Regions from separate parts of the Streptomyces sp. PSU-S4-23 genome, predicted to be linked through region 1. Evidence: riboswitches for the same ligand, from Rfam matches in the RefSeq annotation. Region 1 holds a riboswitch; the other holds the start of a gene.
What was found. A riboswitch is a leader RNA that binds a small molecule or an ion and turns the genes downstream of it on or off. The one in region 1 is predicted to bind glycine.
Positions count from the first base shown of each region.

Region 1 (15,124 bases):
GAGGCGGAGAGCACCTCCTCCAACTCGTTGCCCGGCCATCCGCCGTGCGGATGGGGGTGCGCCTGTGCGGGGAAGTCCGCGGGAAGATCCGCCGGGAAGTCCATCTGCCTACCGCCTGCTCAGAACCACTGCTGTGGCTGGAAAGGCTAACGCCTGCGCGCCCGGGGCCGGTCAGCCGGCGAAACCGATCCGGCGCAGGGTGTCGGTCGCGTCCCGGTCGAGCAGGACCGCCGAGCCGCAGCCCCGCGGCAGACGGCCCCGCTCGACGGAGCGCAGCAGCCGCCGCGTCGCCCGGCGGTGCCTGAGGAACGCGTAGCGCGAGACACCGCGGCCGCGGCTGCGCTGGCCCGCCAGGGCCGTGTCCGCGCCGACGTCGAGCACGAGCAGGTGCAGCGTGCCGCCGCGGCGGCGGGCCTCCCGGGCCAGCCAGCCGCGCACCCACGCCTGCGTACCGCAGTCGTGCACGACCACCGCCGTGCCCGCGCGCAGTGCGCGGCGCAGGCCCGCGTAGTGGGCGAGGCGGACGAGGGGGCGGTAGACCGCGTAGGGCAGGACACCGGCCAGGCGGGTGTCCCAGCGGTCGCGGGTGTCCTGGGAGTCGATGCGGGTGCCCCGCACGGCGCGCCGCATGAGCGTGGACTTGCCGCTGCCGGGCAGCCCGGTGACCACGACGAGGTCGGCCGCGCCGAAGGTGAGCCCGCGCGGGCTGCGGCCCGTGCGGTCGCGCAGATCGCGGACCACGGCCGCAGGCAGCGGGCCGCGGTTCTCCAGGGCCGTGGCTCCGGGCTGCTTGTGCACCGCGACGCCCGAGGTCGTGGCGTATGCCGTGGTCCTGTTCACCGTGATCGTCCTCCCTTGGGGCCGGGACGTACCTGTCCCCGTCGAGCGTAAAGAGAAGGTAATGCACGGTGTCTCGCGTTTTCGTGCCCGTAGCGCCACAAGCCGGTTACAGATGCGGCCTGCCACGAGCGGGCGCGGCATGCGATGATGAGCGCGCCAACTGCATACCGGCCGCTTGAATCCGCGCGGGAGAGTTCCGGGTACCGACATGTGCCCGGGCGCCGAAGGAGCAAGTCCCTCCCTTGAATCTCTCAGGCCCCGTACCGCGCGGGCGAGGCACATCTGAAAAGCGGGCCGCTGACCAGTGGCTCCACCCAAGGTGCAAGCCGTGACGACCCGCCGCGGGAGTCATGGCGAACCTCTCAGGTTCCGATGACAGATGGGGAGGAACGACCCCGTCCTCCCCACGCCCGGCTCCGCCGCGCGGGGGACTCCATCGCCCTGGGAGCACAACCGATGAGCAGCAGCCCCCCGCGCCGTACCGCGCTCGATGCCCTGCATCGTTCGCTCGGCGCGACGATGACCGACTTCGCCGGCTGGGACATGCCCCTGCGGTACGGCTCCGAGCGCGAGGAGCACGTCGCCGTCCGGACGAAGGCGGGTCTCTTCGACCTCTCGCACATGGGCGAGATCACGGTCACCGGACCCGGGGCGGACCGGTTCCTGGACCACGCCCTGGTGGGCAGCATGTCCTCCATCGGCGTCGGCCGCGCCCGCTACACGATGATCTGCCGGGAGGACGGCGGCATCCTCGACGACCTGATCGTGTACCGGCTGGCGGAACAGGAGTACATGGTCGTCGCCAACGCCTCCAACGCCCAGGTGGTGCTGGACGCGCTGGTGGAGCGCTCCTCCGGCTTCGACGCCCGGGTCCGCGACGACCGGGACGCCTACGCCCTCGTCGCCGTCCAGGGCCCCGAGTCCCCCGGCATCCTGAAGTCCCTGTCCGATGCCGACCTGGACGGCCTCAAGTACTACGCGGGCCTGCCCGGCACGGTCGCCGGCGTCCCGGCGCTCATCGCGCGCACCGGGTACACCGGCGAGGACGGCTTCGAACTGTTCGTCGCCCCCGAGCACGCCGAGAAGCTGTGGCAGGCGCTGACCGAGGCGGGCGCGCCCGTCGGCCTCGTCCCGTGCGGGCTGTCCTGCCGGGACACGCTGCGCCTGGAGGCGGGCATGCCCCTGTACGGGCACGAGCTCAGCACGTCCCTGACTCCTTTCGACGCCGGGCTCGGCCGGGTCGTGAAGTTCGAGAAGGAGGGCGACTTCGTGGGGCGCGCGGCGCTGCGCGAGGCCGCCGAGCGGGCCGCGCAGAACCCGCCGCGCGTGCTGGTCGGCCTGGTCGCGCAGGGCCGGCGGGTCCCGCGGGCCGGGTACCCGGTCGTCGCCGGTGGCGAGGTGGTCGGCGAGGTCACCTCCGGTGCCCCCTCCCCCACGCTGGGCCGGCCGATCGCCATGGCGTACGTCGACGCGGCGCACTCCGCGCCCGGCACCACCGGGGTCGCGGTGGACATCCGGGGCAGCCACGAGCCGTACGAGGTCGTGGCGCTGCCGTTCTACAAGCGCCGCAAGTAGACACTGGGCGCGGGCCGGACGTGCCACCGCGCCCGTCCGCCCTGCTCACGAGCACCTCCAGCAGTCCCCCACTCACCACCCCTCCCGCGCGTACAGGAGAATCCAGGCCATGAGCAACCCCCAGCAGCTGCGTTACAGCAAGGAGCACGAGTGGCTGTCGGCCGCCGAGGACGGCGTCGCGACGGTCGGCATCACGGAGTTCGCGTCCAACGCGCTCGGCGATGTCGTGTACGTCCAGCTCCCGGAGGTCGGTGACACCGTGACCGCGGGCGAGACCTGCGGTGAACTGGAGTCCACCAAGTCCGTGAGCGACCTCTACGCCCCGGTCACCGGCGAGGTCACCGAGATCAACGAGGACGTCGTCAACGACCCGTCGCTGGTGAACTCGGCCCCGTTCGAGGGCGGCTGGCTGTTCAAGGTGCGTGTCACGGAGGAGCCGGCCGACCTGCTCTCCGCCGACGAGTACGACGCCCACACCGCCGGCTGAGGAGCCGTGGCACACATGTCCGTTCTCAACACGCCCCTGCATGAGCTCGACCCCGAGGTGGCCGCCGCGGTCGACGCCGAGCTGCACCGTCAGCAGTCCACCCTCGAGATGATCGCCTCGGAGAACTTCGCCCCGGTCGCGGTCATGGAGGCACAGGGCTCGGTGCTGACCAACAAGTACGCCGAGGGCTACCCCGGCCGCCGCTACTACGGCGGCTGCGAGCACGTCGACGTGGTCGAGCAGATCGCCATCGACCGGGTCAAGGAGCTCTTCGGCGCGGAGCACGCCAATGTGCAGCCGCACTCGGGCGCCCAGGCCAACGCGGCGGCGATGTTCGCGCTGCTGCAGCCCGGTGACACGATCATGGGTCTGAACCTCGCGCACGGCGGGCACCTGACCCACGGAATGAAGATCAACTTTTCCGGCAGGCTCTACAACGTGGTGGCCTACCACGTCGGCGACGACGGCGTCGTCGACATGGACGAGGTCGAGCGCCTGGCCAAGGAGTCCCGGCCGAAGCTGATCGTGGCGGGCTGGTCCGCCTATCCGCGCCAACTGGACTTCGCCGCCTTCCGCCGGATCGCGGACGAGGTCGGCGCCTACCTCATGGTCGACATGGCGCACTTCGCCGGCCTGGTGGCGGCGGGCCTGCACCCGAACCCGGTGCCGCACGCCCATGTCGTCACCACGACGACCCACAAGACGCTGGGCGGTCCGCGCGGCGGTGTGATCCTCTCGACGTCCGAGCTGGCCAAGAAGATCAACTCCGCGGTCTTCCCGGGTCAGCAGGGCGGTCCCCTGGAGCACGTGATCGCCGCCAAGGCGGTCGCGTTCAAGGTCGCGGCCTCGGAGGAGTTCGGGGAGCGGCAGCGGCGGACGCTGGAGGGGGCGAAGATCCTCGCCGGGCGCCTGGTCCGGGACGACGTCAGGGCCGTGGGTGTCGACGTGCTGTCCGGCGGCACCGATGTGCACCTCGTCCTGGTCGACCTGCGCAACTCCGAGCTGGACGGCCGCCAGGCCGAGGACCGCCTCCACGAGGTCGGCATCACGGTCAACCGGAACGCGATCCCGAACGACCCGCGCCCGCCCATGGTGACCTCCGGCCTGCGGATCGGCACGCCCGCCCTGGCCACCCGCGGCTTCTCGGCCGAGGACTTCACCGAGGTCGCGGACGTCATCACGGAGGCGCTGAAGCCGTCCTACGACGCGCAGGCGCTCAGGGCCCGGGTGAAGGCCCTGACCGACAGGCATCCGCTGTACCCCGGTCTGAAGTAATTTCGCACGCTTTCTGTCGCACATACGTCCGGGGCACCGCGCACACTGGTGGGTGAGCGCGGTGCCCCGCCTCATGAACCACTCGTCCATCCCTCCCCCTCCGGGCGCCTCGCGCCCCCGGATCCCAGCTCCCACGACGGACAACGGCGTCCGTCGAGACCCTAGGAGACCTCCGTGGCCATCTCGGTCTTCGACCTGTTCTCGATCGGCATCGGCCCGTCCAGCTCCCACACGGTCGGCCCCATGCGGGCGGCGCGCATGTTCGCCCGCCGGCTGCGCAACGAGGGGCTGCTGGACTCCGTCGTGTCGCTGCGCGCGGAGCTGTACGGCTCCCTGGGCGCCACCGGCCACGGCCACGGCACGCCCAAGGCGGTGCTGCTCGGCCTGGAGGGCGCCTCACCGCGCACGGTGGACGTGGAGACGGCCGACGACCGGGTGGAGGCGATCAAGGAGTCGGGCCGGATCCGGCTGCTCGGCGAGCACGAGATCGCCTTCTCCTTCGACGACGACCTGGTCCTGCACCGCCGCAAGGCCCTCCCCTACCACGCGAACGGCATGACCCTGTGGGCGTACGGCGCCTCGGGGGCCGAACTGCTGTCGAAGACGTACTACTCGGTGGGCGGCGGGTTCGTCGTGGACGAGGACGCGGTCGGCGCGGACCGCATCAGGCTGGACGACACGGTCCTGAAGTACCCCTTCCGCACCGGCGACGAGCTGCTGACGCTGGCCCGCGACACGGGCCTGTCCATCTCCTCGCTGATGCTGGAGAACGAGCGGGCCTGGCGCACCGAGGAGGAGGTCCGCACCGGGCTGCTGGAGATCTGGCGGGTGATGCGGGCGTGCGTGGCGCGCGGCATGTCCCGCGAGGGCATCCTGCCGGGCGGCCTGAAGGTGCGCCGCCGGGCCGCGGTCACCGCCCGGCAGCTGCGCGCCGAGGGCGACCCCACCGCCCGCGCGATGGAGTGGATCACGCTCTTCGCGATGGCGGTCAACGAGGAGAACGCGGCCGGCGGACGGGTCGTGACCGCACCCACCAACGGCGCCGCGGGCATCATCCCGGCCGTCCTCCACTACTACATCGACTTCGTGCCCGGCGCGGACGAGGACGGGGTGGTCCGCTTCCTGCTCGCCGCGGGCGCCATCGGCATGCTCTTCAAGGAGAACGCCTCCATCTCCGGCGCCGAGGTCGGCTGCCAGGGCGAGGTGGGCTCGGCCTGCTCGATGGCGGCAGGCGCCCTGGCGGAGGTGCTGGGCGGCACGCCGGAGCAGGTCGAGAACGCGGCCGAGATCGGCATGGAGCACAACCTCGGCCTGACCTGCGACCCGGTCGGCGGCCTGGTCCAGATCCCGTGCATCGAGCGCAACGGTATGGCCGCGGTGAAGGCGGTCACGGCGGCACGGATGGCGATGCGCGGCGACGGCTCGCACAAGGTCTCGCTGGACAAGGTCATCAAGACCATGAAGGAGACCGGGGCGGACATGAGCGTGAAGTACAAGGAGACGGCCCGGGGCGGGCTGGCGGTGAACATCATCGAGTGCTGAGTGCAGAGGGCCCGAACGGTACGGCCCTGGCGGCGGTCGCGAGCCATCCGGACGGTCCCCCGCACGCCCGGTCTGGCTACGGCCCCATGTGCACCATGGCGGCGCGGGCGAGCAGCGCACGGCCGGAGCCGGCCTCATCCGCGCGCCGCAGGGCGTAGTGCAGCGCCCGCGCCGCGAGGTCCGGATGCAGTCCCCCGCCGGAGTCCGAGAGCGCTTCGTACACATGGCCCGCGATGCGGGTGGCGGTGTCGTCTTCGATCCTGCCCAGCACGGCGATCACATGGCGATAGCCCGCGGCGTGAAAGCACGCGGCGAGTGAGGGGCCGCCGCCCGCGATCGCGGCGCCGGGACCGGCCGTGTTGTCGGCCGACAGATAGGCCAGGGCCCCATCCTCGACCAGGCCCTCGGGAAGGGGGCTCCGGCCGAACGCCCCGTCGCCGGCATCCGGTCGGGGCGCACCGTCGGCGAGGTCGCCGGGCCCGATGTAGTGGACGAGCGGATGGACGGCGAGTTCCGCCCTGACCCTCGCGGCCGTGGCGTCGCCGCCGCTGAGGAGCGTGACGCCGGGGACGGTACGGCGGATCTGGTCCAGTTCCCCGGACCCGTAGGACGTCCCGGGTTCGATCACGACGAGCAACGGCCCGGTGGTGCCGACGGACGTGTACCTCTGCCGCACGTCCCACGACCGGGCCTCCACGAGTGCCCGGATGCCCGGCGTGTAGGAGTGCACCGCGTAGTCCATGGCCGCGTTGCCCGGACCCGCCGCATGCAGGGGCAGCAAGGCGAACGGGCCGGTGGGGCACCACCAGATCCTGGATAGAACCGCCTCGGGCGGCTGCGCCGACCGGTGGAGCGGTTCGGTGTCCTCCGCGCTCTCCGGTGGCCGGCGGTGGTCAGGGGCCCTCAGGGGCCGGGCGGGTCGGTACGCGGTTGTCAGTCCCGCGGCTGTCAGCACCGGTCGCACCACCGTGAACCACAGCCGTTCGAGCAGACTCGACGCTTCGGCGGCCCGCGGCGCCCGGCTGCGGTCGAGCGCCAGGCCGCGGTAGCGCTCCGCCTGTTCGGTGACGTCGGCCAGGTCGGGCAACGGCACCGACGAGATCCCCTGGCGCGTGACGATCAGTGCGTCACAGCGGCGGGCGGCCGCGTTCAGAACGACGAGGGGACCCTCCACCGCGGCTGCGATCATCTCGCCAGCGGGCATCGAGGTGAAGAGGTGCTCGAAGCCAGGAGTGGCCCGGATCGCCGCGACCAACCGGTCCGCCTGGGCCGCCACCCGGCGCCTGTGGAGCAGCGCCGGCGGTTCGGCCGCTCCGGTCTCCAGGTTGAGCAGCGCCCACAGCCACCGCAGCTCCGCCGCGAGGCTCGGTGCCATCCCGGCCGGCCGGTCCACCTCGGCGCGGGACAACGCGGTCCGGGCGGAGAGCAGCGAGCCGCGCTGTTCGAGGAACGCCAGCGCGCGTTCGGGTTCTCCCGTCTCGAGCGCGCAGGCGGCGGCCTCCCCACAGCGTTCGGCCCACTCCTGCACGACGTCCCCATGGGCGTCGCCGGACAGCAGCACGAGCGCCGGGATTCCTTGGGTGGCCTCCTCGTGACTGCGGATGAAGTCGCCGAGAGCTCCGAGCCGCAGGGCCAGCCTGCCCCACAGCAGCGCGGCCCTCAGCCGCAGCACAGGGGAGGCTTCCGGGCTTCGCGCGACCTCTTCCACCTGGTCCGCCGTGGTGCGCAGTTCCGACCCCGGGACGCGATACCCCGCCTCGGCGCGCACGGCGATGGCCGCTGCGCGCACCAGCAGCACCTCGTCGGCGCGGAGCCCGGCCTCCAGCGCGTCCCGCCATCCCGAGCCCAGCACGTCCAGCGCCCGGCCGGCATCCACCTCCGAAGACCACAGCGCCGCCCGCTCCAGCAGGACCGAGCCGAGGGCGATGGCATGATCCGCCCGAACGGAGGGTGACACGAGCCGGAAATCCTTCGGGGCGCGGTCGAGGACGCTGATGGCCTCGTCGAGGAACGCCTGGGTACCGGTCGCCTTGTACTGCCGTTGCAGCGAGTCGGCGAGCCGGGCCCGTGCCGTGTGCCACTGCGCCGACCCCGGTCCGGCGCTGAGGCCGCGCGTGGCCTCCCGGGCGGCCACGACGGCGCGATCGAGATCGGCCTGCTCCCCGTACTCGTGATGGGCTGCGACCAGGCAGCGGTTCAGGCAGCTGAGGGCGGCGCGCCGCCACACGGACGCCTTCGGCAGCAAGTCCACGGCCTTCAAGACGAGTTCCCGTGCCCGGTCCAGGTCCGCACGCTCGCTCAGCAGCCGGAACCGCAGCCGCAGTACCTCGGCGAGGTCGACCTGCAACCGGGCGCTCTGCAGCCGTGCCTTCGACGGCACCATGTGGAGCGCGGTCTGCAGCCATTCCGCGGCCGTGTCGAGTCCGACGCGGTCGCCGTCCGTGCGGAACCGGGCCAGGGACACGGCGGCGAGAACCGCTCGTGCCTCTGCCCGCTCCGACTCGCACCGCTCGGGCTCGCGGCTGAAGTAGGCCAACATCTCGGCCCGTTCGAGGTCGGCCGCCGTCCACGTCGTCTCGTACCGCGCAAGATGGATGCGGGCCAGCGGCAACGCCACGGCCGTGGCCACCTCTGCGCCGCGGTCCGCCCACTCGGCGACGTCCAGGGCGCGCCGCAGATGGTTGCCGTGGGCACCCGCCTCGTGCAGCGCCAGATGGGTACGCAGCAGTTCGGCGGCGAGGCGGTCGGTGTCCCCGTCGGTCACCGGCGGCCGTGCACGGCGCGCCGTGTGCGTCAGGTGCCGCCGCGCATGGCGTTCGAGGGCCTTCAGGGCCTCGTTCAGTTCGGAGATGTCCTCGCTGTACGCGAAGAGTTCGCGGTGCGCGGCCCCGTACGTGGTGTCGGCCCGAAGGATCGCGCCGCCATCGGCGTCGGCGAGCGTCCGCACCTCGTTGCTGATCCGGACGGCACGGTTGAGGGCCTGCGGCCTGCCGAGGTGGAGACCACTCAGGTACTGCGCCTCGGCCGCCAGGACGCCGAGTTCGGGAAAGCGCCGCGGGGGGTATCCGTCGCGCAGGGCGTTCTCGGACAGCCGGACCGCCCTGGTCAGCGCCTCGTAGTCGTCCTGGGCACAGAACCGGCGGATGAGGTTCCGGAGCTCCTGCACCATGCCGAGAGCCGCCTGCGCCCTGATCTCCCCCCGCTCGGGCAGCACCTCCCGCTCGGGTGCCCTCTGCGGCGTGCCCGCAGCCGGGTCCCGGACGCGCCGTTCGATCGCGTAGACGTGCCCGGCGCCGGTACGCAGCTCGACCGCGCCGCCACCCGCCTCGATGCGGGCAACGGTCCCGCCCGCGACCTGGACGGCATGGCTCCCGGCGTCGGTAACCACCTCGACGATGCGCGGATGCGTGTCGGGAACGAGGATCGCCATGGCACCGGGCCCCTCGACGTCTCCGAGCAGCAGACCGCCGTCCGCCTCGCGGAGCACCCCGAGCCGCGTCTGTGCGACGGCCGGCACGATCGATGCGACCGCGTCGAGAGCCAGATCCGGCACGGTGCCGGGGTCGAGGGACGGGGCATGAGCACGGGCCGCGTTGGCCAGGCTCCACGCGGCCGCGGTCGAGCGGGTCTCCGCGGGCAGCCGCTGCCACGACTCCGCGAACCAGCCGGCCAGGCCCGTGCGGTTCTCCCGTACGAGCGCGTGCAGGGCCCGGCCGAGGTGGCGTGAGGCGGCGTCGGTGTCGCCGTTGATGCCGAACCAGGTGATCTGTTCCTCGAGGAACAGCGCGGGAGACAGATCGCGGTGGAACGCGGAGACCACCTCCGTGACGCGCCCCAGGCGGGGATTGTCCCGCAGGTTCCGCACCAGGCCCGCCCGCAGGTACGGCAGGCATTCCGGCAGCAGGGCGATCGCCTCGGGAGTACGGGCGCCCACCCAGGCGCAGAACCACAGGTCGGCCTCGGCACCGGCGTCGAGATGCGGCAGGATGCGAAGTCGCACCGCCCGGATCAGCTCGGGTTCGATGCGGGTGGCGAAGCTCAGGGCCATGGCGAGTTCGAGAGCGCCCGGCGGCGGCGGGGGCGGCAGCTTCCGGAGCGGTTCGCTCATGGCGTCCTCCGTCTCACGGTCACACCGGTCCGGCCCGCGGTGGTGACGCGGTCCCACGTCACCACGGGCAGGAGCCGCGACATCCAGGTGGGCCGGCGTTCCGGCGGATACGGGGACAGCGCCACGACGGGGCAGCCGGCTCGCGTGACGCAGGTGACGAACTCCTCCCAGTCCCGGCGTGTGCCGCCGGTGCGGTCGTGTGCCGGGCCCCCCAGGCCGAGGTCGGACAGGAGCAGGACGCGGGTGTCGCGGGCCGGGGGCTCGTACGGGGTGCGCGTCCAGCGTGCGCCGGGTCCCGTTCCTCGTTGCGGAACGCCGGAGAAGTAGCCGACGTCGACAAGGCCGGCGCCGACGACCGCGCGGATCCGGGCGACGAGGTCGTCCTGGTCACGCCGGAACGGCTGCATGCCGATGCTCCGGTCGACCAGGACCTGCACGCCGAAGCGCAGGGTCGGCACGGGGCGGCGCGGCAGCCGGGTGACGGGGCGGCCGTGCGCCAGCGTATCGATCAGTGCCGGGATGTCGACGGGGCCCTCGTCGACCTGGCGGGAGAGGGCCGCCCTCAGGATGGAGGCGGTCCACCGGGGTTCCAGGAGAGTCAGGTGCGGCAGCGACACCCGCCCGGGAGCCGGACCGGCGAGGGGTTCGCCCGGTTGCGCGGGCGCGTCGGCCGGTTCGGTGCGTATCGGTTGCAGCAGGGGCAGTCCGTCCACTGCGGCATTCGGTTCCGGCCGATGCGCCTCGTCGGCGTGCGGCTTGGGCGGATCCGCGTCGGGAGCCGGTGGCGGCGGCTCGGCTGCGTGCCGGGGGGCCGCTTGGGCGTGCGGGGCCTTGGAATGAGCCCCTGACGGGGACATCGAGGCGCCTGCGGTCCGCGGGGTGTCGGACGGCGGTGCGACGGATCCCTCGTAGCCGAGCAGGTGCAGGACTTTTGCCTGCTCCCTCTCGTCCCGGGCCACGGCGAGGGCACGGACGACGTCGCCGATCCAGATCCGCGAGCGCACGGTCAGCCTTCTCGGTGCTGCGGCTTGAGCAGGGTCAGGTTCCGGACGAGTTGCCAGTGAGGGTCACCCGGGTGGAGGTTCATGGTGCGGCAGGCTCGCAGCGCGTCCAGGTACTCGGCCGTGCTGGGCAGCCGGTCGCGGCGGGCGTCCTTGTCGTGACGGGCCTTCATGAGTTCCTCGGCCAGCATGATGACGAGTTCCATGGTCGCCTCGTCCAGTTCCACGTTCTCGTACTTGAGATGGAGCTCGGCGATCCGCGCCAGGCTGTCCTCGGTGGGTGCGGGCAGTTCGAAGGTGATGCACCGGCGCAGGAACGCCTGTGGGAGTTCACGCTCACCGTTGGTGGTGATGACGACCAGATGCGTGCCGACACCGGGTTCCCGGCACACCGTCGTGCCGGTCTCGGCGACCGTGAACTCCTGGGAGCCCAGGGGCACCAGGAGGCTGTTGGGCACGTCCGGGTCCGCCTTGTCGATCTCGTCGATGAGGACGACGGCGCCCTTGGTGCCGTGCTGCCGGTACAACCGCTCCAGGGGATCGTGGTGGTCGAGCGGCTTCAGCAGGCCGCCGCGGGTGCATGCCGACACGGGGGCGAGCGACCACCACAGGACGCCGGGCTGGATGTAGTGGGCGTCGTTCCACTGCATGCGATGCGCCTGCGCATCCGCTAGCCGGCGCACGCTGTCGAAGGTCCACAGCAGATCGGTCGCCTGGGTGCGGGAGGTCACCACATGCTCGTAGTACCGCAGGTCCCTCTCACGAGCGATGTACGGTGCCAGGGACGACTTGCCCGATCCGGGTTCGCCGCTCAGCAGCAGCGGGCGGTCGGTGGCCAGCGCGACGTCGATGGCCAGACGGAGGTCCTCCGGCATGTCGTAGACCCGGCCGTCCCTGGGGTCCGGGCCGTGAGGAACGTGTGCGGTCACCGAAACTCCTAATCGACGCGGGTGAGTTGCTCGGGCAGTTTCTTCAGGCGCCGGTTGCGCAGCTGCGCGGTCGCCTCATCGGACTCCGTGAGGAGCGGCTCCAGCAGGACGGAGTTCTTGAAGGCTGCCCGCACGTCGTCCTCGGGAGCGGCCTTGCCGGTCGTCACCAGGACTATCAGCCAGGAGAAGATGCCGTGCAGGCGTGCGACGGCCTCGGCGAACTCGGAGTCGGGTCGGCCGAACTTGTCGATCACCAGGTAGTGGGTACGCTCGTAGAGATCGTCCGGCAGGATGCGGTCCTCTTCGGTGACGGCGTCGAAGAACTGGACCCACACGGCCTGCTCCCAGTCGCGGACCCGCTCGCCCACCCGGTCTTCGCCGGTCGGCAGGTCTCCGACCGACTGGACTTCGTAGCCCCATGTGCTTCCGCAGGTGGCCCGCAGGATGTACTGCTGTGCCGTGCCGCGGCGGGAGGCATTGAGCAGAACGGTCATCTCCTGCGGTAGTGCGCCCGATGGAGGCAGCACCTTGCGGGCGGCCTCCGCGTCAACCCAGGTGGCGACGAGGTCCCGGATCAGCCGGCGCAAGGTGGTCTCCGACAGCGTCGGAGCCAGGCTGTTCAGCGCCTTCTCCACCCGGTCGGGCGGCGCCACCAGGAACTGGTGGGCCAGGAAGAGGCAACCGCCCTGCTGGGTGGTCACCTTGGGGAGATACTTCTGCGGCAGCCCCAAGGCGGTCGCCGCCTTGACCAAAGGGTCGCCCCGCCGGGCCTCGGACAGATAGGTGTCGAGGCGGTCGAGCCACTCGCTCATGGCACTGCCGTCGGGGCCGGCGTCGGGCAGGTCCGCGAACCGGGCGAGCACCGCCCCGGCGAGGCCCTCGGCGTCCTGCGCGGCCCCGGCCCGTGTGCGCGCGAACTGAATGGGCCTCAGCTCCTCCAGCCCGGCCTGTTTCACCACGCCGGTCGAGGGGACGCCGAGCAGTACCGGCACCACGAACACGGGTGCGCCGAGAGCGCGGCGCCACATGAGGATGTTGACCTCACGCCGCACCCAGTCAGAAGACAGCGCCTTGTCGTTGAGCAGGACGACGGCCGCATCGCAGCGCGCGAGCCAGTCGACGACGTGTGGGCGCCACTCGTTGCCGGGCGGGATGTCGTCCTGGTCCACCAGCGGCCGCAGATTCTTCGTCGCGAGCCCGTCGACGAGCCTCTCCAGCACGGCCGTGGCGAAGGCGTCACCGCGCGCACTGTGGCTGATGAAGACATCCCTCACGCCCCGATTGTGATCCATCGTCCGTCGCCACGGGACGTGGTCTCCCAAATGCGTCCGCGTAAAGGGGATTTCACAGGCCCGCGTCAAACTCGGGCTTGGCCACGGTGATCCGCCAGCGGCGTAGTTCCTCGGTCAAGGCCGACTCGACCCCGACGGCGAGCGCGCGGAATGCGGCGCCGGAGTCGTCGGCCGTGTGCTCGCCGATGAGCCTGCGCAACGTGTTCTCGTGGCCGAGCAGTTCCTGGCGGACCTCCCGGTACGACGCGGCCAACCGCTGGGAGGCGAGGAGGTTCTGCACCGCCAGCACGCTGTTGCACAGGGGTGGCAGCCCCGCCGCGAGCAGCGCGATCACCAGGGACACGGCGGACGGCTGGGCTGCACGGGGCCCCGCGGCCAGAAGTACCGCATAGCCGAGCGCGACGGCGATACCCGCGAGAATGGCCCCCTTGGCGACCCTGCCGAGCAGCTTCTCGGTGCGTTCGCACTTCACGGCGGCGAGTTCGAAGAACAGGGCCTGCCGCCGGATCCGGTGGTCGAGGTAGGTGCGCATGCGCTCCGCGGTGTCGGGGCGGGCGGAGCCGGTATGACGCCACACCTCGTCGCGCCAGTGCCTGTCCACGCCGTCGGCGCCCCGGTCCCGCAGACAGAGTAAGTCGTCGAGTTGGGCGGGACCGGCATGAGCGAGGAGGTTCAGCCGGGCGTCCCGGACCGGCGGGACCTCGTCCGGTGCCAGGCCCAGGTACGGACCAGTCTGCGCGAGGATGAGGAACATCTCCCGTCGGAAGAGTTCGGCTCTGGTCCGGTTGACGACCCAGGGTCGGGAGGGCTCCTGCTCGGTCCACACCGTCCAGATCATGGCGAGCAGCAGCAGGCACTCCGCGAAGACGAATCCGAGGGCCAGCTCGCCCCCGGGCCGCAGGAAGACGGTCTGGACGGTGAGGAAAAGCACCGCGAGCGCGGGCAGCACGGCGAGCCGGATGCCGGTCGCCCGAAACCGTCCCTGCCGGTCGACGGCGTCATCGGCAGCGCCGGGGCCTCCCGTCCCGGGACGCCGTATGACGCCCGGGTAGTCAAGGGGCCCAAGCACCTCGGGCGCGGGGGTCCAGGCAGCACGCTTCGGCTCGCTGGCGCGACGCCGCCGACGGTGGGCCCACTCACGGCCGAGCAGATAACCGCTGTCCAGCAGCACCAGCAGCCACAGCGCACCGGCCATCGGGGCTCCGACGAGCAGCACCGGCGCCCGGGTGAACATCGCGACCACGGTCCAGCCTGCAAGGACACCGGTGGTGCCGACGACAGCTCCGACCCGCCCGGCAGCCGACATGCTCCGTCTCCCCTCCCTGAACAACGCGGAGTTGACGTTAGCCGAGATCGCGCCTGCCACGACGAGGGCGACGCCACGACCGGGGCCGATGTTCCCCCTGGGGCTACCGATCGGTAACCGCTCCCTCCTAAGCTGCCGTCAACTTATCGGCAGCAAAAGGGAGTTGACACGTGTGGGCGATGAGACGGCTGGCGGCACTGCTGGGTGCCGCCGCGATGCTGATGTCGGCAGGAGGCAACGCCCACGCGGCGGCGCCCTCGTTCTCCGGCACGACCACGATCGGGACGCACAACGCGTACGAGAAGGACAAGTACACGTACTTCGCGCAGGCCCTCGACTCCGGCGCCTCGCTGCTGGAGCTGGACGTCTACACCGACATCCTCAGCAAGCGCTGGCGGGTCAGCCACAGCAATCCGCTCGGCAACGACAACAACTGCGAGGCGGCGAAGACCCCGGCCGAGCTCTACAGCAAGAGCCGCAACCAGGATCTCGGCAGCTGCCTCGACAACATCGCCGCCTGGCACCAGCTCCACCCCGACCACCGGCCGATCATCTTCAAGGTGGAGATGAAGGCCGGCTTCTACGACAAGGGCGGGCTCGGCCCGGACGAGTTCGACGCGCTGGTGTCCTCGAAGCTCGGCGACATCGTCTACAAGCCGTCGGACCTGCTGGGCTCCACGTACCCGACGCTCGACGCGGCCACCAGGGCCGGTGCCTGGCCCTCCCGCGACGATCTCCGGGGCAAGGTCTTGTTCGAACTCATCCCCGG
Region 1 covers NZ_JBVMUU010000002.1:6,142,091-6,157,214, reverse strand. Annotated here, with positions in the region: gene ACZ79I_RS28125 (enhanced serine sensitivity protein SseB) at 1-104, opposite strand, end outside; gene ACZ79I_RS28120 (AAA family ATPase) at 172-846, opposite strand; glycine riboswitch at 1,017-1,116, shown strand; glycine riboswitch at 1,117-1,229, shown strand; gene gcvT (glycine cleavage system aminomethyltransferase GcvT) at 1,297-2,415, shown strand; gene gcvH (glycine cleavage system protein GcvH) at 2,525-2,902, shown strand; gene glyA (serine hydroxymethyltransferase) at 2,918-4,177, shown strand; gene ACZ79I_RS28100 (L-serine ammonia-lyase) at 4,352-5,719, shown strand; gene ACZ79I_RS28095 (CHAT domain-containing protein) at 5,796-9,827, opposite strand; gene ACZ79I_RS28090 (hypothetical protein) at 9,824-10,831, opposite strand; gene ACZ79I_RS28085 (AAA family ATPase) at 10,834-11,757, opposite strand; gene ACZ79I_RS28080 (toll/interleukin-1 receptor domain-containing protein) at 11,766-13,031, opposite strand; gene ACZ79I_RS28075 (hypothetical protein) at 13,102-14,355, opposite strand; gene ACZ79I_RS28070 (phosphatidylinositol-specific phospholipase C domain-containing protein) at 14,535-15,124, shown strand, end outside.

Region 2 (15,124 bases), 5.1 Mb from region 1:
TCCAACGCGGCGGCGATCCGCCGGCACGTGTTCCGGGCGTGAGGGCGATGAGCAACGAGGACCACAAGCCCGAGCCGCCGCAGGCCCCCGAGCACCGGCTGCGCAGGGAGTTGCCGCAGGAGGTCCCCGCACCGGCGACCGGGACCGCACGGACGCCGGACGGGGAGCAGGAGCCCGGGCCGGCGCTGAGCGGCCGCGGGCGCCTGCTGAAGGCCCTGTGGCCGCCGCGCGTCACGCGAGCCCAACTCATCGTCGCCCTCCTGCTCTTCGGCCTCGGCTTCGGCCTGGCCGTCCAGGTCGCCTCCAACAGCGACGGCGGCAGTGCCCTGCGCGGCGCGCGCCAGGAGGATCTTGTGCGCATCCTCGATGAACTCGACGACCGTACGCAGCGTCTTCAGGACGAGAAGCAGGGTCTCGAACATCAGCGGTCCGAGCTGGAGAACAGCTCGGACCGGGCCGAGGAGGCCCGCAAGCAGACCGCCGAGAAGGAGAGGCAACTGGGCATCCTCGCGGGCACCGTGGCCGCGCAGGGGCCCGGGATCACGATGACGATCGAGGACACGAAGGGGGCGGTCCGGGCGGACATGCTGCTCGACGCGATCCAGGAGCTGCGCGCGGCCGGCGCGGAGGCCATCCAGGTGAACGGCGTGCGAGTCGTCGCCGACACATATCTGTCGGATTCGGGCAAGAGTGTGAGCGTCGACGGGAACAAGATCAGCCAGCCCTATCGTTTCAAGGTCATCGGCAAACCGCAGGACCTCGAGCCGGCGCTGAACATCCCCGGAGGTGTGGTGCAGACTCTGGAGAAGGAGCAGGCCACGGTCACCGTGGAGCGTTCCACGAAGATCGTCGTGGACGCCTTGCGAGCGGCGAAGCAGCCTGACTACGCTCGGTCGTCCCCCCAGTGAACCGCCGGTGCATGGAGGCGGTCCGGCAAGGGCATGAGGTTGCGGGGGGTCGGCGCACCGAATGGGTGGTGCGTGGTGGAAACTGTCTGGTGGATACGGACGTTGTGAAGATGTCCGGGTCGGCCGGTGTATGCAGTCAGGGTTCGTCCTGCCCCACGGGCGGGTCTGTTTCGGTCAAGGGGAATCGCCCGTGAAGTTGTTTGCGAAGTTGTTCGGCAAGAGCGCGCGAGAGGGCGGCGACAACGCGACTGCCCGCCATCGCGCACAGCCGGGAGAGGCCGAGGGCCAGCGCCCGCTGTTCCGGGACCAGGTGGCCGGGCCGGGTGGCGACATGTCCGGAGGTCAGGGCGCGTCGTCGGTTGACCCCGCCGCTTCCGGCCGCATAGGTTTCGGGGATATGTCGGCCCTGGTGTGTTCAAGGTGCGGTCACCGCAATGCGGAGAACAGCCGCTTCTGCTCCAACTGCGGTGCGCCGCTTCGGGCCGGAGCGGTTCCGGAGCGTGCGTCGGAGACGACCTCCACGATCTCCATCTCGGGTCTGGAGGCGTACGACGCGGAGGCCACCGGCCAGACGCCGATGCCGACGCTGTCTCCCGAGGCGCAGGCGGCCGTCGACGCGCTGCCGCTGGGCTCGGCGCTGCTGGTGGTGCGCCGAGGCCCCAACTCGGGCAGCCGCTTCCTGCTGGACGCCGAACTCACCACGGCGGGCCGTCATCCGCAGAGCGACATCTTCCTGGACGACGTGACGGTCTCCCGCCGGCACGTGGAGTTCCGCCGCAGCCCGGACGGCACGTTCACGGTGGCCGACGTCGGCAGCCTGAACGGCACGTATGTGAACCGGGAGCGGATCGACCAGGTGGCGCTCTCCAACGGTGACGAGGTGCAGATCGGCAAGTACAGGCTGGTCTTCTACGCAAGTCAGCGGGGCATCTGACCCTCCCCCGGACACCGTCCGGGGGGACCCCAGGGAAGGTCCATGCTTCAAACACCGAGCGGCGGTGCCGACAGCGGCACCGCCGCCGCGGACGGCGGCCTGATGAGCATCGGCACGGTGCTGAACGTGCTGCGCGAGGAGTTCCCCGAAGTCACCGTCTCCAAGATCCGCTTCCTGGAGTCGGAGGGGCTCATCGAGCCGCAGCGGACCCCGTCGGGGTACCGCAAGTTCAGCGAGCGGGACGTCGAGCGGCTCGGCCGGGTGCTGAGGATGCAGCGGGACCACTATCTGCCGCTGAAGGTCATCCGCGAGCACCTGGACGCCCTGGAGCGCGGCGAGGAGGTGCGGCTGCCGTCCCTGGGCCGGCAGCGCGACGCGGGTGACGGAGAGCTGCTCGGAGACCTGCTCGGAGACCTGCTGGGCGATGCCGACACCGCGACAGGCGCGCGGATCGGCCGGGAGGAGCTGCTGGCAGCCGCCGGGATCTGCGCGGAGCAGCTCGCGGAGTGGGAGTCGTACGGGCTCGTCGCACCGCTGCCGGACGGGACGTACGAGGCGGAGGCGGCCACGGTGGCCACTCTGGTGGCGGAACTGGGCCGGCACGGGATCGAGCCGCGCCATCTGCGGATGATGAAGGCCGCCGCGGAGCGCGAGGCGGGCCTGGTGGACCAGGTGGTGGCCCCGTTGCGGCGCCATCGCAATCCGCAGACCAGGGCGCACGCCGAGGCACGCGCGAAGGAACTGGCCGGGCTCGCGGTGAAGCTGCATGCAGCACTGGTGCAGTCCGCCCTGGGCGTGCGCCTGCCCTGAGCCCTGACGTTCGCCGTCGGCGGATCGGCGGCCCGATCTGTGCCCGACTACCCAAACGTCCCGGGCACGGCCTAGGGTTGCTGTGTGAACGAGCTCGATGTCGTAGGTGTCCGGGTCGAGATGCCCTCCAACCAACCGATCGTGCTCCTGCGTGAAGTGGGAGGCGACCGTTACCTCCCCATCTGGATCGGCCCCGGGGAGGCGACTGCGATCGCCTTCGCCCAGCAGGGCATGGCGCCCGCGAGACCGCTGACCCACGACCTGTTCAAGGATGTGCTGGAGGCCGTCGGCCAGGAGCTCACGGAAGTGCGCATCACGGATCTGCGTGAAGGCGTCTTCTACGCGGAGCTGGTCTTCGCCAGTGGTGTCGAGGTGAGCGCCCGGCCGTCCGACGCCATAGCGCTGGCGCTGCGCACCGGAACGCCGATCTACGGCAGCGACGGGGTGCTCGACGACGCCGGTATCGCGATCCCGGACGAGCAGGAGGACGAGGTCGAGAAGTTCCGCGAGTTTCTCGACCAGATCTCACCGGAGGACTTCGGTACGAGCAGCCAGTGACCGGCCCCGCGGGCCCGGCCGACGCGGTGCGCTGACCGGGGGCGGCCGGGGACTGTGTGCGTACACCGGACTCTTCGCGCACGGGCCGCGCCCGGCGGGGCGCGGAAGCCGCGGGAGAACACCCGGCGGCACGCGGAGCGGGCCGCTCCACGGGGTGGGGCACGGACCGAAGGCCAGTGCGATGTCCGGCGATCCTTCGCTCGGGCATTCGGCTAGCCTTTCCCCACGGGAGGGCACGGGAAACCACTCCTAGGGTGATTATCACTCGGCGTGCCGAGTGTGGCGATCGTTGACGCACCCCTGGTGACTGCCTACCGTCGAGAAGGCAGGTCAAGGACGGAGGTCGGCGTGAGAAGCAGCGGCGGCGGTACGGCTGGGGGTGCCCCCGGACGCAGTCCGGGAGAGAGCGGTCCGTATCCTTCCCCAAGCTCTCGGCTCCGTTCCAGCGGGGGGTACGTCCACCCCGGCAGCCCCGTGGGCTCCGCCGCCCAGCGGCCGGCGCCCGCGCCGGGCGGTGCGGGGGCGGCTTCCGAGGACATCGGCTACCGCGGTCCCACGGCGTGCGCCGCGGCGGGCATCACCTATCGGCAACTGGACTACTGGGCCCGGACGGGTCTCGTCGAGCCGAGCGTGCGCCCCGCCTACGGATCGGGGACGCAGCGGCTGTACAGCTTCCGGGACGTCGTGGTCCTCAAGATCGTCAAACGCTTCCTCGACACCGGTGTGTCGCTGCAGAACATCCGCGCCGCCGTCCAGCACCTCAGGGAGCGCGGTTTCCGCGACCTGGAGCGGATGACGATGATGAGCGACGGCGCGACGGTGTACGAGTGCACCTCGCCGGACGAGGTGCACGCGCTGCTGCAGGGCGGACAGGGCATCTTCGGCATCGCCGTGGGCGTCGTGTGGCGGGACGTCGAGAACGCGCTGTCGCAGCTGCACGGAGAGCGCGTCGACACCGGTGAGACCATCGTCGGCCCCAATCCGGCGGACGAGCTGGCACGGCGCCGCAACCGGGCCGTCTGAGGCGCGCCGCCGGCATACCGCGCTGTCAGTGGCGTAGGGCAGCAGCTGTCAGTGGCGTAGGGCAGCATCGGAGATGTGAGAACCGCGCCCACGATCCTGCATCTCGACATGGATGCCTTCTACGCCTCGGCGGAGCAGGCGGCCAAGCCGAGCCTGCGCGGGAAGGCCGTCGTCGTGGGCGGGCTCGGGCCGCGGGGTGTGGTGGCCACGGCCTCGTACGAGGCGCGGGCCTTCGGGGTCCACTCGGCGATGCCCATGGCCCAGGCGCGCCGCCTCGCGCCGCACGCCGCCTATCTGGTGCCGCGCTTCGGGCTCTACCGCGAGGTCAGCGAGCAGGTCATGGGCATGCTGCGGGCCCTGTCGCCGCTGGTGGAGCCGCTCAGCCTGGACGAGGCGTTCGTGGACCTGGAGGCCGGGGGAGCGGCCTGGGACGAGGAGTCGGCACGGCTGGCCGGGGTGAAGCTGCGCGCAGACATCCGTGCCGTCACCGGGCTGACGGGCTCGGTGGGCCTCGCCGCCTCCAAGATGCTCGCGAAGATCGCCTCCGAGCGGGCCAAGCCGGACGGACTGGTGCTGATACGGCCGGGCACCGAGCGTGCGCTGCTGGGCCCCCTGTCCGTGCGGACCCTGCCGGGCGTCGGCCCCGCCACCGGGGACCATCTGCGACGGGCCGGGATCACCACCGTCGACGAGATCGCCGAGGCGGGCGAGGACGAGCTGGTACGGCTGCTGGGCAAGGCCCACGGCCACGCGCTGTACGCCATGGCGCTTGCACGGGACGAGCGGCCCGTGGTGGCCGAGCGGGAGACCAAGTCGGTGTCCGTCGAGGACACGTACGACGTGGACATCCACGACCGGATCCGGGTCGGCCTGGAGGTGCAGCGGCTCGCGGACCGGTGCGTGCGGCGGCTGCGGGAGGCCGGGCTGTCGGGGCGGACCATCGTGCTGAAGGTGCGGCGGTACGACTTCTCGACCCTGACCCGTTCGGAGACCCTGCGCGGGCCCACGGACGATCCCACGGTGGTGCGGGAGGCCGCGGCGCGGCTGCTGGACTCCGTGGACACCACGGGGGGCGTACGGCTCCTCGGCGTGGGCGTCAGCGGGCTGGCCGACTACACGCAGGAGGACCTGTTCGCCCAGGCCCATCTCTCCGCGGGGGAGGCCGCGGCGGAGGAGCCCCTGGAGCCGGAGGGCGCGGACGGGCCCGCGGCCGGGGAGCAGCCCGCGACTCCGTCCGAGCACGTCTGGCGCCCGGGACTCGACGTCCGGCACGCCGAGTACGGGCCCGGCTGGGTGCAGGGCAGCGGTCTGGGCCGGGTGACCGTCCGGTTCGAGACCCCCGGCTCGGAGCCGGGACGTGTGCGCACCTTCCGCACCGACGACCCCGCGCTGGAGCCGGCGGATCCCCTGCCCCTGGTTCCGCGACCGCCCGGGGACCCGCCCGGGACGCGGCGAAGACCCGAGGGCGCCGAGCCGGGTGCCGCGCAGAACGCGGCCGGGGCCCGGTCGCAGAACGCGGCCCGGGCTCAGTGACGGGCAGGGCTCACGTCTCCTCCGATCCGGCGAGACGCCCGAAGTCGCGGTCCGCCGGCGGGGGCGGCGCGGCCACGTCCAGGCCGTAGTGGTGGTAGAGCTGCAGCTCCTGCTCGGGGGAGAGGTGGCGTCCGACGCCGAAGTCCGGGGCGTCCTTGATCAGGGCCCGGTCGAAGGGGACCCGCAGCGTGCCCTCCACCAGTTCGCTGGGCTCCAGCGGGACGAACGCGTCCCTGCCGAACAGGCCCGTTCGTATGGCCGCCCACTCCGGCACACCGGTCGCGTCGTCGAGGTACACCTCGTCGACCGTGCCGATCTTGGCTCCGTTGCGGTCGAACGCCTTGCGGCCGATCAGATTCCGCGGATCGATGTCGGTCTGCACGGTCCCTCCAATTGGTCGCAATGCGGACTACGCACTACAAAAGAGCACATTCCGCTACACGGCCACTCGAAGGTTCCCGCGATGTCCCCGCTGGTACGCTGGCAAACGGCTGCTGAACCCGTGCGGGAGAGTCCTCCGGAGCGATCCGGAGGCGCCGAAGGAGCAAATCCTCCCCGGAATCTCTCAGGCCCACGTACCGCACGGACGAGGTCACTCTGGAAAGCAGGGCGGGTGCCGACGGCTCCCGCTCTCACCGACGGTGAAAGCCGGAGCGCCTTGCGGCGGACCGGTGAAGCTCTCAGGTCGAGATGACAGAGGGGGAGGCCGTCGGGGCACCCGTGCCGTGGTGCCCTTCACAGGTCGCGTCAGACCAGGAGGCCTCCGCAATGACCGCCCACCGCATTCCGCTCGCCGAGCTCGAACAGGGGACGCCCTTCGAGCAGCGCCACATCGGGCCCGACCAGGAGGCGCGGGCCAAGATGCTCGCGCAGGTCGGCTACGGCTCGCTCGACGACCTCACGGCCGCCGCCGTCCCGGATGTGATCAAGAACGCCGACGGCCTGGCGCTGCCGGGCGCGCGCACCGAGGCCGAGGTGCTGGCCGAGCTGCGCTCCCTCGCCGACCGCAACCAGGTCCTCGACTCCATGATCGGTCTGGGCTACTACGGGACCTTCACGCCGCCGGTGATCCTGCGGAACGTGCTGGAGAACCCTGCGTGGTACACCGCGTACACGCCGTATCAGCCGGAGATCTCGCAGGGCCGGCTCGAGGCCCTGCTCAACTTCCAGACCATGGTCGCCGACCTCACCGGCCTGCCGACGGCCGGTGCCTCCCTGCTCGACGAGGGGACGGCCGCCGCCGAGGCGATGGCGCTGTCCCGGCGCATGGGCAGGAACAAGAACGGCCTCTTCCTGGTCGACGCGGACGCGCTGCCGCAGACCGTCGCCGTGATCCGGACCCGCGCGGAGCCGACCGGCGTGGAGGTCGTGGTCGCCGACCTGAGCGACGGCATTCCGGCCGAGGTCGCCGAGCGGGAGATCAACGGCGTACTGATCCAGTACCCGGGCGCCTCCGGTGCCGTCCGCGACATCAGGCCCGTCGTCGCGCAGGCCCACGAGCGCGGCGCCCTCGTCACCGTGGCGGCCGACCTGCTCGCGCTGACGCTGCTGACCCCGCCGGGTGAGCTGGGCGCCGACATCGCCGTCGGGACGACGCAGCGCTTCGGTGTGCCCATGGGCTTCGGCGGGCCGCACGCGGGCTACATGGCGGTGCACGAGAGGTTCGCGCGCAGCCTGCCGGGCCGGCTCGTGGGCGTCTCCGTGGACGCGGACGGGCACAAGGCGTACCGGCTGGCACTGCAGACCCGGGAACAGCACATCCGCCGCGAGAAGGCCACCAGCAACATCTGCACCGCGCAGGTGCTGCTCGCCGTGATGGCCGGGATGTACGCCGTCTACCACGGGCCCGAGGGCCTGCGCACCATCGCGCGGCGCACCCACCGCTACACCGCGATCCTCGCCGCGGGTCTGGCGGCGGGAGGGGCCGAGGTCGTCCACGGCGCCTACTTCGACACGCTCACCGTGCGGGTGCCGGGCCGCGCCGACGCGGTCGTCGCCGCCGCGCGGGAGAGCGGGATCAACCTGCGCCTCGTCGACTCCGACCACGTCTCGATCGCCTGCGACGAGACGACCACGCGGGCCCAGCTGGGCGCCGTGTGGACCGCCTTCGATGTCGAGGCGGACGTCGAGGCGCTGGACGCGGGCACCGGGGACGCCCTCCCGCAGGCGCTGCTGCGCACCGACGACTACCTCACCCACCCGGTCTTCCACCAGTACCGCTCCGAGACCGCGATGCTGCGCTACCTGCGCCGGCTGGCAGACCGCGACTACGCGCTCGACCGCGGCATGATCCCGCTGGGCTCCTGCACCATGAAGCTCAACGCGACCACGGAGATGGAACCGGTCAGCTGGCCCGAGTTCGGGCAGCTGCACCCCTTCGCGCCCGCCGAGCAGGCGCAGGGCTACCTCACGCTCATCCGCGAGCTGGAGGAGCGCCTGGCCGAGGTCACCGGCTACGACAAGGTCTCCCTGCAGCCGAATGCCGGCTCGCAGGGCGAGCTGGCCGGCCTGCTCGCCGTCCGCGGCTACCACCGTGCGCGCGGCGACCACCGGCGCACCGTCTGCCTCATCCCGTCCTCGGCGCACGGCACCAACGCCGCGAGCGCCGCGATGGCCGGGATGAAGGTCGTCGTGGTGAAGACCGCGGAGGACGGTGAGATCGATGTCGAGGACCTGCGGGCCAAGATCGAGCGGTACCGCGACGAGCTCGCCGTTCTGATGATCACGTACCCCTCCACGCACGGTGTGTTCGAGGAGCACGTCGCCGACATCTGCGCGGCCGTGCACGAGGCCGGCGGCCAGGTGTACGTCGACGGCGCCAACCTCAACGCGCTGGTCGGCCTCGCCAAGCCGGGCCACTTCGGCGGGGACGTCTCGCACCTCAACCTGCACAAGACGTTCTGCATCCCGCACGGCGGCGGCGGCCCGGGCGTCGGCCCGGTCGGCGTGCGCGCCCACCTGGCGCCGTACCTGCCGAACCACCCCCTGCAGCCCGCGGCCGGCCCGGAGACGGGCGTCGGCCCGATCTCGGCGGCCCCGTGGGGCTCCGCGGGCATCCTGCCGATCTCGTGGGCGTACGTCCGGCTCATGGGCGGTGAGGGCCTCAAGCACGCCACGCAGGTGGCCGTGCTGTCCGCCAACTATGTCGCCAAGCGCCTGGAGCCGCACTACCCGGTCCTCTACACCGGCCCGGGCGGCCTGGTCGCGCACGAGTGCATCATCGACCTGCGTCCGCTGACCAAGGCGACCGGTGTGACCGTCGACGACATCGCCAAGCGGCTGATCGACTACGGCTTCCACGCGCCGACGATGTCGTTCCCGGTGGCCGGCACACTGATGATCGAGCCGACCGAGTCCGAGGACCTCGCGGAGCTCGACCGGTTCTGCGAGGCGATGATCGCCATTCGAGCGGAGATCGAGAAGGTCGGTTCCGGCGTGTGGCCCGCCGACGACAACCCGCTGCGGAACGCCCCGCACACCGCCGCCGCCCTCGGCGGGAAGTGGGAGCACCCGTACGCCCGCGAGGAGGCCGTCTTCCCGGCCGGCGCCGCGGCCGCCGACAAGTACTGGCCGCCGGTGCGCCGGATCGACCAGGCGTTCGGCGACCGCAACCTGGTCTGCTCCTGCCCGCCGCTGGACGCCTACGAGGAGTGATCGACGCCTGGCATGCGTCGGGGCCGGTTCCGGAGCGTTCGTCTCCGGGCCGGCCCCTCGTATGCCGGGGCAGCGGTGCCCCGCGTGTGCGGCTCAGGCGGCCGTCATCACCTGGTCGGTGCCCAGCGGGCGGTGCGGGGCGATGATCTGACCGTCGGGCAGAAGCTCACCGGTGTCCTCGAAGAGCAGAACGCCGTTGCACAGCAGGCTCCATCCCTGCTCCGGGTGGTGCGCCACAAGGCGGGCGGACTCCCGGTCGGCGGATTCGGCGGTCGGGCACGGTGGCTGGTGCTGGCACATGGTGGTGGGGATCTTTCGCTCTGTTGTGAATTCTGAGATGGCTGTCGTGTCTGTCCCGCGGCTCGTCGCGTCGTTCATGCCGCCCCCCGTTGGCGATACGTCGGTCTGGAACCCAGTGTTGCCCCACGGGCGTCAATCCGCAGGGATTTCGCAGCACCGCTCCTCACAGGTTCATGACGCACCACCCAGGAGGACGGTTCATTCCAACTCTGGTGTCCTTTCGGGTGGTTCGCAGTGGCCGTAAGGGGCTAGTCCATATGGGCCGACCAGCGGATCGTCCCTCGTACGAGCGTGGTGGAACACGAACGAGCGACCGGGCGGGCGCGTGCTTGACGGCCGGGATGCGGCGTGCCCCGCGGCCGTCTCCGGCGGCGGGGCACGACGGGCGGCGGGACCTACGCGGGCGAGCCGAGCAGCGGCGCCGGAGTCACCCGGAGGGTGAGCACCGGGAGGAGTTCGGCGACGCGGTGCGGGCGGTGCGCGGCGATGCCGGGCGGGGCGGGCGCGAGCGGCACCAGGAGGTCGGTCGCCGCCGGGTGGCCCGCCGCACCGTCGGCGGCGCAGTCGCCGTGCAGCCACAGCGTCAGCATGTACAGCTCGGGCACGGACAGGAGCCTGGGCTGGTACGGCTGTTTCATGGCCTCCGCCTGACTGAGGGCACGCTCGGTGGCGGCGATGTACGGGCCCTCGAAGAAGCGGGAGAACGCCCAGCCGTCGGGGGTGAGCATGGTCTCGGCGGCGGCCACCGCGCGGTTGCCGGCGCGGATGAGGAAGCGCCACCCGGCGAGCCGGGTGGCCGACGCGCCCGCAGGGGTGATCCGGTCGAGCACGTGGACGGGCAGCGGCATCTCCGGGGTGGTGGGTCCCTGGGCGGCGCGCAGGGACGGGGTGCGGGCCTCATGGACAGCGGTGGGGGAACCGAGTGCCGTGAGGACGGAGCGGAGAGCGGGCGCGGGAGCCGGGGGGACATGCAGCGGCATGGTGGGTCGCCTCTCATTCGACAGGCACGGGTGCGCGGGGGCGGGCGGACGGCGCTGTCAGCTCTGAGGGGTCAGAGGGGCGGGAACTGTGCCCGGGCGAATGGAAGGCGCTGTGACGACAGGGCGCAGGACCGCGATCGCCAACTCTCTGCCCCGTGTGCGAAGTTTATATGAAACGTGTTCACCCGGTGTTTCGGCTAGCCGTCCCGTGCATGACGAACAAGTGGAGATCCGGTCGCTGATAAGTGTGGTTCGTCCCGATGCTGCACGAGCGCCCCGGCGGCGACCTCGGAATACTTGTCCGTAGCGGTCGGCCGATTCTCGTCGGCGATTTTCCTCACATGGTTGCGCCCTGAAACTGCGTACGGCCGCATGCCGCGTGAATGTGCCCGGACACACCGCCCCCCAGCGTAGCGGGTGACGGCCTCCCGGGGGGACGTTATCGATCGCGTTGCCGGGGCATCATCCACCGTGACCCGGGACAGCAGCGGCCGGATCGTCGGCCTGCCCATCCAAGGAGGGACACTTCGATGGGAGAGAAGGTCGTGGCAGGGCCGTTCGACCTGTCCGATCGCCAGCGCTACCGCGGCAAGCTCAGGCGGTGTCTGGCGGGACTGGAGCGCCTGCTGGAGGAGAAGCGGTTCGACCGCCCGAAGAACCTCATGGGTCTGGAGATCGAGTTGAATCTCGCCGGACCCGACGGCATGCCGAGAATGATGAATGCGCAAGTACTCGAAAAGATTGCGAGCCGGGATTTCCAGACAGAACTCGCCATGTTCAACCTGGAAGTCAACATCGCTCCGCACCGGCTGGGCGGCCGGGTATTCGACCGGCTCGCCGAGGAGCTGCGCACGTCACTCGCCTATGCCGACCGGAAAGCGAACGAGGTCGACGCCGGAATCGTGATGATCGGCATTCTGCCGACGCTCGGCCGCGACGACCTCGTCTCCTCCAACCTCTCCGCCGTGGACCGCTACACCCTGCTCAACGACCAGATCGTGGCCGCGCGCGGTGAGGACTTCACGCTGGACATCGAGGGGGTGGAGCGGCTCGTGTGCACCTCGCGGTCGATCGCGCCCGAGGCCGCCTGTACCTCCGTCCAACTGCACCTGCAGGTCACCCCGGCACGCTTCGCCGACGTGTGGAACGCGGCGCAGGCGGTCGCGGCGGCGCAGATCGCCGTCGGCGCCAACTCGCCGTTCCTGTTCGGGCGCGAGCTGTGGCGCGAGTCCCGGCCGCCGCTGTTCCAGCAGTCCACGGACACCCGGCCGCCCGAGCTGCAGGCGCAGGGTGTGCGGCCGCGCACCTGGTTCGGGGAGCGCTGGATCACCTCGGCGCAGGAGCTGTTCGAGGAGAACCTGCGTTACTTCCCCGCGTTGCTGCCGATCTGCGACGACGAGGACCCCCTGCGGGTGCTGAACGAGGGCGGCGTCCCCAAGCTCGCGGAACTCGTCCTGCACAACGGCACGGTGTACCGCTGGAACCGGCCCGTGTACGGCATCGCCGACGGGGTTCCGCATCTGCGGGTCGAGAACAGGGTGCTGCCCGCCGGACCCACCGTCACCGATGTGATCGCCAACGCGGCCTTCTACTACGGCGTCGTCCGCGCCCTGGCGGAGGAGGCGCGACCGGTCTGGACACGGCTGCCGTTCGAGGCGGCGGCCGCCAATTTCGACGCCGCCTGCCGCCACGGTGTCGAGGCACGCCTGCGCTGGCCGCGGCGCGGGCGCCATACCGGGACCACCGAGGTGGAGGCCGTGGACCTGGTGCGCGACGAGCTGCTGCCCCTCGCCGAGGCGGGGCTGGACGCATGGGGCGTCGAGCCCGCGGACCGCGACCTCTACCTCGGAGTGATCGACGAACGGTGCAGGCGGAGGACCAACGGGGCGAGCTGGCAGGCCGCCACCTTCCACCGGGCCCTGGAGCGGGGGATGGACCGGACCGCCGCGCTGGCCGCGACGACACGGAGGTACTGCGAGCTGATGCAGGCGGGAGAGCCGGTGCACACCTGGCCGGCCGGACTGCCGGAACCCGTGCCGCTGGGATGAGCGGCCGATCGGGCGACGTGGCGTCCGCCGCCTCGGCGGCACGCGGGGCGCAGATGGCACAGGCGGCACACGTGGCACACGCGGCGCCGAGGGCCGGCGGCGCCCGCGTCGTGACCGTAGGGCAAGCTGTGACGTGCCACGACGGTGGTGACCCTCCCCGTTGAGTCCGCAGCGTGACGAAGCCGTATGGCAGGACGAAAGGGGGAGGTACGCCCTTCGACTGGAGGCGGGAGTGCAGGTGGAGGCAGGGTCGGTGACCGGTTCTCATCCCACGGAGCGGCCGACGCGGCGGATTCTGCGGGACGAGACGCTGCTCGTGCTGGCGCTCTCGCTCGGCGCGAGCGGGGTGTCCGCGCTGATCAGCTTTGTCGGGTCGGTCACCAAGCCGGGGGGCCTCAAGGAGCAGGCGGCCACCATGAACGCCTCGGCCGCGCCCGGCCGTCCCTGGCTCGATCTGGCCTGGCAGCTCTTCGGGATCGCGTCGGCGCTGGTACCGGTCGCACTCGTCGCGCACCTGCTGATGCGCGAGGGCGCGTCACTGCGCGCCCTCGGCTTCGATCGGACCCGGCCCTGGCCGGATCTCGGGCGCGGCGCCGCGGTCGCCGCGGTGATCGGATCCACGGGCATCGCGTTCTACCTCGCCGCCCGCGGTCTCGGTGCGAACCTCACGGTGGTGCCGGAGGCCCTGCCCGGCGTGTGGTGGAAGTACCCCGTCCTGGTGCTCTCGGCGGTGCAGAACGCCGTCCTGGAGGAGGTCATCGTCGTCGGCTATCTGCTGCGCCGGCTCGGCCGGTTGGGCTGGAGTCCGGGCACGGCACTGGTGGGCAGCTCGGTGCTGCGCGGTTCGTACCACCTCTACCAGGGCATCGGCGGGTTCCTGGGCAACATGGTGATGGGCGTCGTCTTCGTGTGGCTGTACCGGCGCTGGGGGCGGGTCGGTCCCCTGGTCGTGGCCCACTCCCTGCTCGACATCGGAGCCTTCGTGGGATACGCGCTGCTGGCGGGGAAGGCGGGGTGGCTGCCGACCGCGTGACGGCCCCGGACCGGGGCGTACGACACCGCCGTACGCCCCCGTCGTGCCGTGCCGTCATGCGAGCAGGTCGCCCTCGATGACGGTGACGGCGCGGCCGGTCAGCAGGGTGCGGTCGCCGCGGAGCTCCGTGCGGACGCGGCCGGAGCGCGGGGATGCCTGCAGCCCGGTGAGTTCGAGGCGGCCGAGGCGCTCGGACCAGTAGGGGGCCAGGGCGGTGTGGGCGCTGCCGGTGACCGGGTCCTCGTCGATGCCGACGTTCGGGAAGAAGCAGCGCGAGACGAAGTCGTATCCCCGGGAGGGGTCCTCGGCGAGGGCGGTGGCGATGACGCCGCGCGCGGAGTGGCGGCGCAGCGCCCCGTGGTCGGGGGCCAGGCCCAGCACCGTCTTCTCGTCGGCGAGTTCGAGCACCAGGTCGCCGACGCCCGGTCCGGTGTCGAAGGCGGTGCGGGGCTCGGCGCCGAGGGCCTCGGCCACGCCCTCCGGGATCTCGGCACGGGTGAGCGGCGCGGTGGGGAAGTCCAGCGTGACGGAGCCGTCCTCGCGTGGCACGGCGCTCAGGACGCCGCTGCGGGTGGCGAACCGCACGGGCCCCTCGTGGGCGCCGGTGGTGCGCAGCACATGGGCGGTGGCCAGGGTGGCGTGGCCGCACAGGGCGACCTCGGTGGCGGGCGTGAACCAGCGCAGCGCCCAGTCGGCCTCGCCCCCCTCGGGCAGGCGGTGCGCGAAAGCGGTCTCGGCGTGGTTGACCTCGCGGGCCACGTTCTGGAGCCATCCGTCGTCCGGGAAGGCGTCGAGGAGGAGCACCCCGGCCGGATTGCCGGCGAAGGGGCGGTCGGTGAAGGCGTCGACGATACGAATCCGCATGGCCCGACGCTAGAGGCGGGCGGACCCGGCGGGCCAAGGCCAATGCGTGCCGAGTGGACCGGGTCTTGTCACACACTCGCTTCCGATATATCGTTGACGCATCGCGACAGATCAACGATGGAATGGAGTGAGTGCGATGCGTTCCCATGGACACGACTTCGGATTCGAACGGCACGGACACCACGGCGGCCCCGGCCATCGCGCCCGGGGCGGCTTCGAGAGCCTGCGCGGCGCCTTCGGGCCCTTCGGGCCGCCAGGAGGGCCCGGCGGCCCCGGTTCCGGCGGGCCGGGCTTCTTCGGCCCCGGCGGCCCCTGGGGCGGGCGCGGCCGGGGTGGCCCGCGAGGAAGGGCGCGGCGCGGTGATGTGCGCGCGTCGATCCTGGCGCTCCTCAAGGACCGGCCCATGCACGGCTACGAGATGATCCAGGAGATCGCCGAGCGCAGCGGCGGCGCCTGGAAGCCCAGCCCGGGCTCGGTCT
Region 2 covers NZ_JBVMUU010000002.1:1,038,545-1,053,668, reverse strand. Annotated here, with positions in the region: gene ACZ79I_RS05655 (small basic family protein) at 1-42, shown strand, start outside; gene ACZ79I_RS05650 (DUF881 domain-containing protein) at 48-908, shown strand; gene ACZ79I_RS05645 (FHA domain-containing protein) at 970-1,842, shown strand; gene ftsR (transcriptional regulator FtsR) at 1,885-2,652, shown strand; gene ACZ79I_RS05635 (bifunctional nuclease family protein) at 2,737-3,210, shown strand; gene ACZ79I_RS05630 (MerR family transcriptional regulator) at 3,559-4,233, shown strand; gene ACZ79I_RS05625 (DNA polymerase IV) at 4,309-5,766, shown strand; gene ACZ79I_RS05620 (PRC-barrel domain-containing protein) at 5,777-6,148, opposite strand; glycine riboswitch at 6,262-6,357, shown strand; gene gcvP (aminomethyl-transferring glycine dehydrogenase) at 6,535-9,420, shown strand; gene ACZ79I_RS05610 (DUF5999 family protein) at 9,514-9,720, opposite strand; gene ACZ79I_RS05605 (hypothetical protein) at 10,116-10,700, opposite strand; gene ACZ79I_RS05600 (glutamate-cysteine ligase family protein) at 11,231-12,748, shown strand; gene ACZ79I_RS05595 (CPBP family intramembrane glutamic endopeptidase) at 12,981-13,781, shown strand; gene ACZ79I_RS05590 (PhzF family phenazine biosynthesis protein) at 13,836-14,645, opposite strand; gene ACZ79I_RS05585 (PadR family transcriptional regulator) at 14,782-15,124, shown strand, end outside.
Region 2: another riboswitch for glycine. It lies ahead of gcvP (aminomethyl-transferring glycine dehydrogenase); the one in region 1 lies ahead of gcvT (glycine cleavage system aminomethyltransferase GcvT).